Regions from separate parts of the Dehalobacter sp. TBBPA1 genome, predicted to be linked through region 2. Evidence: riboswitches for the same ligand, from Rfam matches in the RefSeq annotation. Region 2 holds a riboswitch; the other holds the start of a gene.
The links. Region 2 has a riboswitch for cyclic di-AMP ahead of ablA (lysine 2,3-aminomutase). Riboswitches for the same ligand answer to the same signal wherever they lie in the genome.
Positions count from the first base shown of each region.

Region 1: linked by a shared signal. The riboswitch ahead of AB3489_RS07175 (C40 family peptidase) and the one ahead of ablA (lysine 2,3-aminomutase) in region 2 are both predicted to bind cyclic di-AMP.

Region 1 covers NZ_CP162385.1:1,442,174-1,446,604, reverse strand. The annotation lists gene AB3489_RS07180 (TrpB-like pyridoxal phosphate-dependent enzyme) at 1-1,311, shown strand, start outside; cyclic di-AMP (ydaO/yuaA leader) riboswitch at 1,515-1,649, shown strand; gene AB3489_RS07175 (C40 family peptidase) at 1,653-2,849, shown strand; gene AB3489_RS07170 (DUF456 domain-containing protein) at 3,071-3,550, shown strand; gene AB3489_RS07165 (ABC transporter ATP-binding protein) at 3,752-4,431, shown strand, end outside.
Region 2 covers NZ_CP162385.1:2,101,532-2,105,962, reverse strand. The annotation lists gene nhaB (sodium/proton antiporter NhaB) at 1-368, opposite strand, end outside; cyclic di-GMP riboswitch class I at 455-546, opposite strand; gene ablB (putative beta-lysine N-acetyltransferase) at 745-1,593, opposite strand; gene ablA (lysine 2,3-aminomutase) at 1,568-2,851, opposite strand; cyclic di-AMP (ydaO/yuaA leader) riboswitch at 3,156-3,293, opposite strand; sodium ion sensor (DUF1646 type) at 3,347-3,401, opposite strand; gene recQ (DNA helicase RecQ) at 3,742-4,431, shown strand, end outside.

The DNA of each region.
Region 1 (4,431 bases), 660 kb from region 2:
AATGTAAAAGCTGTTATGAAAGAGCTCCCGCCGCCCTTTATTCATCCGGGCACGATGAAGCCCTGCACCGCAGATGATCTGCGGCCGATCTTCTGTGACGAACTGATTGAACAGGAACTGAACAACACGGACGAATATATCGAAATTCCTGAGGAAGTTCGTGAATACTACAGGATGTACCGTCCTTCCCCGCTCGTGAGAGCCTATAATCTCGAAAAGCTGCTGGATACACCAGCAGAGATCTATTTCAAATTTGAAGGCACGAATACTTCAGGTTCCCACAAATTAAACTCTGCAGCTGCCCAGGTTTATTATGCCAAAAAACAGGGTCTATCTTCGCTGACAACGGAAACCGGTGCAGGACAATGGGGTACGGCCTTATCGATGGCCTGTGCGTTTTATGATATTCCATTAACGGTCTATATGGTGAAGGTGTCTGCAGAACAAAAGCCTTACCGGAAAGCCGTCATTGAAACCTATGGTGGAAAAGTCATTCCATCTCCTTCCGACACGACGGAAATCGGCCGGAAGATTCTGGCTGAAAACCCCGGCACAGGCGGTTCTCTTGGCTGCGCGATTTCGGAAGCGATTGAAACATCTGTCAAAACCGAAAACTGCCGTTATGTACTTGGCAGCGTACTCGACCATGTCCTGCTGCACCAGTCCGTGATCGGCGAAGAAACCAAGCTTGCCTGTGACAAGTACGGCATTGAGCCTGAAATGATCATCGGCTGTGTCGGCGGTGGGTCAAACTTTGGTGGTCTGGTTGCACCCTTCATGGGTGACAAGATCCGCGGCAAAAATAATATCGAGTTTATTGGTGTTGAACCGGCCTCCTGCCCTTCTCTGACCCGCGGCAAATATGCGTTTGATTTTGGAGATACAGGAAAAACGACGCCCCTGATCAAAATGTATACGCTCGGATCAGGGTTCATTCCCTCTCCGAACCATGCCGGAGGCCTCAGGTATCACGGTATGAGCGGAATCGTTTCCAAACTGTACAATGACGGCTATATGACAGCCCGGGCAGTTGAACAGTCCAAGGTATTTGAAGCAGCTACAGCCTTTGCGCGCTGTGAAGGCATCCTGCCTGCTCCGGAATCCGCACATGCTTTGCGGGTTGCAATGGATGAAGCGCTCAAGTGCAAGGAAACCGGTCAAAAGAAGACCATCCTGTTTGGCCTGACTGGCACCGGATATTTTGATATGGCTGCTTATATGAGCTATAACGCCGGCACAATGACAGACTATATTCCGACCGATGCTGATCTGGAAAAAGGCTTTGCTACGCTGCCAAAAGTGGATCTATAGAATCGGCATTCCTAACAGACTTCGTGATAAGGGAATGTATCTAAACACAGCCTATGAAGGGCGCTTCAAATATAAATTGAGGCGTCCTTCCTTTATATCTCTTGGGCGTTGTAGCTTTGCACAGCGTTATAAAATTTTCGTTCCGAGGCAGGATATTTAAATTATGTGTCGAAATATTACAAAATTGCGTATTATAATATGAACTAAATAAAGAGCTGAATCCAGGCCAGCCTGGAGCGGGGGAACTTCTTTTTCTGGGGTGAATCGCATTTTGCGTAGGGCCTATACCTTTGGTCCGAATCCGTCAACTAACCTCGTAAGCTAAGAAAGGTGAAAATTTGATGCATTTTAAGCAGATCATTTGCGTTACCTTGACCTGCCTTAAAAAAATATCATGGAAATCACCGCGCCTGCTCGGTGGTTTATTTATTACAATGATATTAATCGGGTCGTTTGCCTGTTACCTTGCCACCCCAATGAATGCCGTCGCTGTCTCAGTCAACGGGAAACAACTTGGACTCGTCTTTAACCAGAATACCGCAGATACACTTATGGCGTCTGCAGCCAAAGAAAAACCTTACGAGATGGCCTATACCAATATCACCGTCAGCAATGCCGATTATCTTCGTTCTGCGCTGCGGCCAAACAATGTTGAAGAAAAAATTAATCACCCCTACGATGCCTATCAGTTCACCATTAATGGTACTGTGATTGCCGTTTTGCCGGAAGCGGAAGATATTGATCAGGTCTTAAAAGAATTTCAGGCGTATTACGTGAAACCCACGAAAGATAATGTCGTGACTTCCGTTAAGATCGCCGAAGACGTCATATCCTCCAAAACAACGGCCGGGCTTTCTCAAATTCAATCACCTGAACAGGTTTTGAAATCTCTGATTGACCATAACTCCCTTACGGTCATCTGTCAGGGAAAATATACGGAAACGCAGAAAATCCAATATGATACCATCACCAAGAAGGATTATAAGCTCGGCTTTGGTAAAAAAGAAGTGATTACGGCAGGCAGTGACGGATCGAAGTCCGTAACCTATTCTTATGTCCAGAGTAACGGCAAGTATTCGGAAAAGCAGGTTGTCAAGGAAACGATTCTCCAGGACGCTGTGACTGAAGTGATTGCCGAAGGCCCGACTGCCAAGCCGATCCTGGTTGCTTCCAGATCCAATAGCTATTCAAATGTCGTTGATTATGCACTGGGCTATGTCGGATGCCCGTATGTTTATGGTGGAATAAGCCCCGGCGGGTTTGACTGTTCCGGATTTACCCGCTATGTATACGCTGCGGCCGGTGTCTCCCTTCCCCATTCCTCTTTCGCGCAGTATGCTTCCGGTACCCCGGTTGGCAGGGATGAGCTGCAGCCTGGAGACCTTGTCTTTTTCTCGACCTATGCCCGGGGCGCCTCACACGTCGGTATTTATATTGGCGGAGGACAATATGTGCACGCCTTTAATTATTCAACCGGCGTTGTCGTATCCAATCTAAGCGCGCATTCGTCCAGTTATCTTGGTGCCCGCAGATATTAACAACTTTGCTGGCAAGAGTTATCAACACAAATAGGATGATGCTAATAGTTAACTTTTAGCATCATTTTTATGTCAATGACTTGAACATAACCGAGCTGTTTGCATTAAAAAATTGAATTTTTCTTTCCAATCCAGTATATTTATACGGGTAAGCAGCAAATTCATTGGTTATTATCATAGAACATATGAATGATCCTATCTGAAAATGGAGGGAAGAAAGAATGGATATGATTGCTTTAATCATTGCGGTTGTTCTCTTTATTGCGGGTATTGTTGGAACTGTTCTTCCCGTTTTGCCCGGCGTCATTTTGATCTATGCAGGCATGCTGGTCTATGGCTTCATGACAGGCTTCGCAACATTAAATGCCTACTTTTTCATCCTGCAGGCCCTGGTCGTAATCCTGCTGTTCTTTGTGGATTATTTTGCCTCGGCTATCGGAACGAAACGCTTCGGTGGAAGCAAGCAGGCAGCCTGGGGCGCAGTGATCGGCACCATTCTGGGTTTGATCGTTCTTGGACCGCTTGGTATCATTCTCGGTCCGTTTTTGGGGGCGATTGCAGCCGAACTGATCCGTGGTACGGAATTAAAGAAGACAATCCAAATTGGTTTAGGTACACTGCTCGGTGTCCTTGGCGGTACTGCTGTCAAGATCGGTGCCGAAATCATTATGATTGTCTATTTTTTCGTGCGCATCTATTAATGACTTTGCATAAATATTCTATTAGAAAGCACATTTCCCCTTTGATTTCTGACAGAAATATTAATTTCATTTTTTCCATAGAATGGAACCCATCCGCCTGATTTTTTAATTTTAATGAAATATGCTATACTGTTCCGAGAAAAGAGTAAGATTCCTGCAAGTATTTGCAGGCTTTATTTTTAGAAAGCGTGGCTCGGCAGCATGAATATCCTGAACCGTTTTGTTCGTTATTATAAGCCTTACCGCCTGTTGTTTTATACGGATATGCTTTGTGCAGTGATTGTCTCCGTCGTCGATCTGTCCTTCCCTCAAATCCTAAATCACTTAAGCAAAAATGTTTTTACACAAGGCAGAGAAGTGATCCTGCACAGTATCGGCTTTTTCAGCGCAGTATTGCTGACACTCTACATAATCCGCTACTTTTGCCAGTATTTTATCACTTGCTGGGGCCATATCATGGGAGCCCGGATGGAAGCCGACATGCGCAGAGATTTATTCACGCACTTTCAGCGTCTGTCTTTCTCTTACTACGACCAGAACAATACCGGTGAGCTGATGTCCAGACTCGTCAATGACCTTTTTGACATTTCCGAACTGGCGCATCACGGACCGGAGAATATCTTTATTTCCTTCCTGAAAATCATCGGGTCATTTGTTTTGCTGATGCTGCTGAATGTGCCAATGACTCTTATCCTGCTCGCTGTCACAGCGATCATGGTGATTTTCAGTATTCAGCGTAATCTCAAGATGAAAGCGGTCTTCCTAGATAACCGGGTCAAAATTGCCAAAGTCAACACAAGCCTTCAGGATAGTCTGGCTGGAATCCGGGTGGTCAAGTCCTTTGCCAACGAAGAAGCAGAAAAAATGAAATTCCGGAAAAG
Region 2 (4,431 bases):
AGGAGCTTGGAAAACAGGTACACAAGACCTTCTTTCATAAAATAGATCCCGGCAACCATGAACATCAGAAGAAGAATAACCGGCAGGTTCATTTCAACCTCGTGATAGACCATATGAGGGTTAGTAAGTCCGAGCACAACGGCTTCAATCGCCAGAAGCCCACCGGCAGGAAGCGGATAACATTTTAACGCCATTGCCAGGGTAAAAATAAATTCGACAATCAACACCCACCCGGTAACGTACATACCGGCGGTAACCATCAAAATAGGGTTCAACACCAGAAAAGCAAGAATTGTTCTTTTGTACCAGTCCGGAGCGCGGCCCAGAAAATTATCTCTGAAAGCCCGTCCGATGCCCATTTCTTTCATATGTACTATCCTCCCAAGTGAAAATAAAAGACATAAAAAAGAGAGTACTCCAAAACGGAACTACTCCCCCCCAAGAAGTTCATATTACTTGCAGCCTGGCAATCATAGCAACTTACAAGCAACCTTAGACCCATAGCTTTAGCGTCCTTCACTTTCACGAAGTTTGCATCAACCTGTACAACTATATATTGTTATTTTTGCTTAAGCTTTTATATTATAACAGAAAATTATTCTTTTGAATACCCTGAATATATCCACTTTATGCTGAAGAGTCCAGGTATTTATCTTAAGTATTTTGTTTTTTAATATAATCCTTTAGCAAATCAGGCTATCTCTCAAAAATCTTCTTCCCCTTGACTTACAAAATAGTATTTTACTATTTTAAAGTTTTTACCCAAATATTCATATCTTCAAAACCGCCGCAAATATGGCAGTTGTTGATTAGTCTACCCCGATACATATACCCCAGCTTGCTTAAAGACCTGTTGATTCCAAGATTGTTAGCTCTTGAAAGGCTATATGCTGTAGCAAAGCCATTGCGTTTCAAGTGTGTTTCCAGTTGGAATATCAATTCGCTTAATATGTTTCTGCCTCTATACTTTGGATAAGTGGCGCAATCAGTTATTTCAGCGTTCATGTGTTGTTTGTCAAGATCCGCCGAAGCAATACTGATAATTTTTCCTTCTTCTTCCGCTACCATATATAAAATATGATCCTGCATAACTTTTTGAAGATACTCTCTGCTGAAAATAGGAGTTGGATAGGTTTCAAATGCCGTTTGAAAAAGCTGAATTATCTGGGGAATATCGTCCGGCACGGCCTGCCTTATCGTATAGTTTTTATTCTTATTCAGCTCGAATTTATTGGTATTCTTAACGCAATAATCGATAATTCTGTTTTCTTTCTCCTCATAGAGTGAATTTTTGCGCTTCGTATCAAGAAAAAGGGACATACAAGTTGCATCCTCTCCCTGAAAAAAACCGTCGATAACCCCCTCTGCTACAAACCCACATTCCTCAAAGATACTAAGATCTTGTTTATAACAATTCGCAATAATCTTACCCAGATTTTCTTTTTTGGAATAATCAATAATCTCTTTGATTATCAACTCAGACAAAAGAGAATGACTCAATATTTTAAGCCTTTTATTGCGATAATCCACGTACATGTCCACACCCGAAAAGTTTGTATATAAATTTTCACATTCGTCTTGATCTATATTCATGGAAGTCCTCCCTCTTGTTGAGTCTTACGTTTGTACTTGGAATCAAGCACACTTGTTCATCTCTGTATAACTTTTCTAATCCCCGGTATTCTTTATTCTTGAATTTACTGCACGTGCCGCATTTTCGGCACTGGTGCGTTTTATCCCGAGGCTCGCTATACGTGCAAATTACACCTTCATAATTTCTAAGAATGACCTTTTCAGGGGAATATGAAATCAAGTATTGTGGATTGACTGGGATCTTCCCCCCGCCTCCAGGCGCATCCACAACAAACTGTGGAATAGCTAGACCCGAGGTATGTCCACGCAGCATTTCTATGATTTCAATCCCTACAGAAACCGGAGTTCTGAAATGCTCTATTCCTTCTGAAAGGTCGCACTGATAAAGGTAATATGGTCTAATTCTGGAGCTTATCAGTTTCTGAACCAAATCACGCATTATATAGGGGCAATCGTTAATGTCTTTTAAAAGTACAGATTGGTTGCCAAGAGGAATTCCGGCATCTGCCAATTTCTCGCATGCCATGCGAGCCTCAATTGTCAATTCCTTGGGGTGGTTAAAGTGAGTATTCAGCCAAATTGGATGATATTTTTTCAGCATTTTGCAGAGCGTATCGGTAATTCTCTGAGGCATGACAACTGGTGTTCTTGTGCCTATCCGTATTATTTCCACATGTTTGATTTCTCGTATTGATCTTATGATTGCTTCCAGCCTTTCATCAGAGAGGCATAAGGCGTCCCCTCCTGACAAAAGTACATCTCTGACTTCTTTATGCGCTCTGATATAATTAATCGCCCGTTTGATATTGTCCTGGGAAAGAGCCCTATCCTCATGCCCGGCAAATCGTCTTCTTGTACAGTGGCGACAATACATTGAACACTGATCAGTAATAAGCAAAAGTACCCTGTCCGGATATCTGTGAGTAAGACCCGGGACTGGCGAGTCGACTGTTTCATGCAGCGGATCACAACTGTCGAACTTGGATATTTTAGTTTCATGAACTGTCGGTATTGCTTGCCGCCGTATAGGGCAATGCGCATCATTAGGATTCATGAGCATCGCATAATAGGGTGTTATTGCCATACGTAATTTTTTAAGACTTACTTCTACTCCCTGGCGCTCATCCTGGGTAAGATTGACCACCTGTACCAACTGATCTATTCCGGTGATTCGATTGGCAATCTGCCATTGCCAATCCTGCCATTGTTCTGTCGTTATATCTTTCCATAAAGGTATATCCCTGTAATCTCTCGGCATTTCATTATGCTCCTCTCCAATCTTTATTCAGCCTGTTCCTCCTTTAATCTCTCCTAAATGTTTGCCTCTTTTATGGCTGTGGGGGACTGCATATTGCCGCTACGATTCTGATATCATCTTCTTGTAATAATACTCCGGCAATTTCCTACCTGTTCTGCCAAGACCCGAAATACATACAGAAATCATAGCAATCCTTCCTTTTTAATAATTGTTTTTTCTTCAATAAAAAATGCTGCAGAGAGGTCCCTGCAGCATATGCCTAAAAAATTTATACCCTAACTAAAGGTGTCATCAAGCATATTAATCACCTTCTCTTCCAACGCTTACGAGATTAGCTGACGGATTCGGGTCGAAAGAGCCTAACCCTACCAAAGCACCTGCTATGGATTCACCCCTATTTGTTTGGGTCTCCCGTTCCATACGGATTCAGCGTTTAAAATAAATTCAGTTTTATTCTTTGATAAAAACATAAGGTGAAAAGCTAACACATTAAGTAGCCTCCCACCCCAGAGCCTTGTTTCTCTTGAAAATGGCAAGTGCCATTCCAACCGAAAGCAAACGTATTATGTTTTGCGTATCCTATTTACTGAATCCAGCCAAAATATTAGCTGATAAATATAGGATAACAAAAGATTAATTTAATGTCAATTTAAAATGTATTTTTTTGGCAATGTTTCCTAACCATGTGAACTACAGTTTCTTGTTCACAGAAACACCTCCTGAAAATAATTGCTGCAATGATATCAACGATATGAAGAATTGTAACAAAAATCCTGAGATTAATAAAGGAAATGACTTTTTTTCGGCGAACTTTAATACATAAAATCGGCCATAGATTCTGCTCTATGGTTATTTTTCTATAATCCCGGCGGATGGGAGATTGATTGGATATGATTGCCAAAGCCAAAGAAGCCCTGCTCAAATATTACGGTTACCGGGAATTCAGAGGAGGGCAGGAGCAAGTGATAGAGAGCCTGCTTCAAAGGCAGGATACGTTAGCCATTATGCCCACAGGGGCAGGCAAGTCGATTGCGTATCAGATTCCGGCGGTTCTGTTTGAAGGGGTTACGCTTGTCATTTCCCCTTTGATCTCTCTAATGAAAGATCAAGTGGACAGCCTCAGGCAAACCGGGATTCCGGCTACGTTTATCAACAGCTCTATTTCTCCGAAAGAGACCTGGTCGCGCATTGACAGGATGCAGCGGGGAGAGTATAAGCTGGTCTATCTGGCACCGGAGCGTCTGGAATCGGAAGAGTTCCTTGCCAGGTTGAAGGGACTGCCAATCCATTTTGTGGCTGTAGACGAAGCGCATTGTGTTTCCCAGTGGGGCCATGACTTTCGCCCGAGCTATTTGCGGATCAGCAAGTTTCTGCAATCCCTGCCCGCAAGGCCGTTGTTTGGAGCTTTTACAGCTACGGCCACAGAGGAAGTCAGGCAGGATATCATCCGCTTGCTGGGCCTCAAGAAACCGAATTGCTTTATTACGGGATTTGATAGGCCGAACCTGAAGTTTTCCGTTCTGCGCGGTGAAAACAAAAAGGTTTTTATCCAGGACCATCTGAAAAATAACCTCAATGAT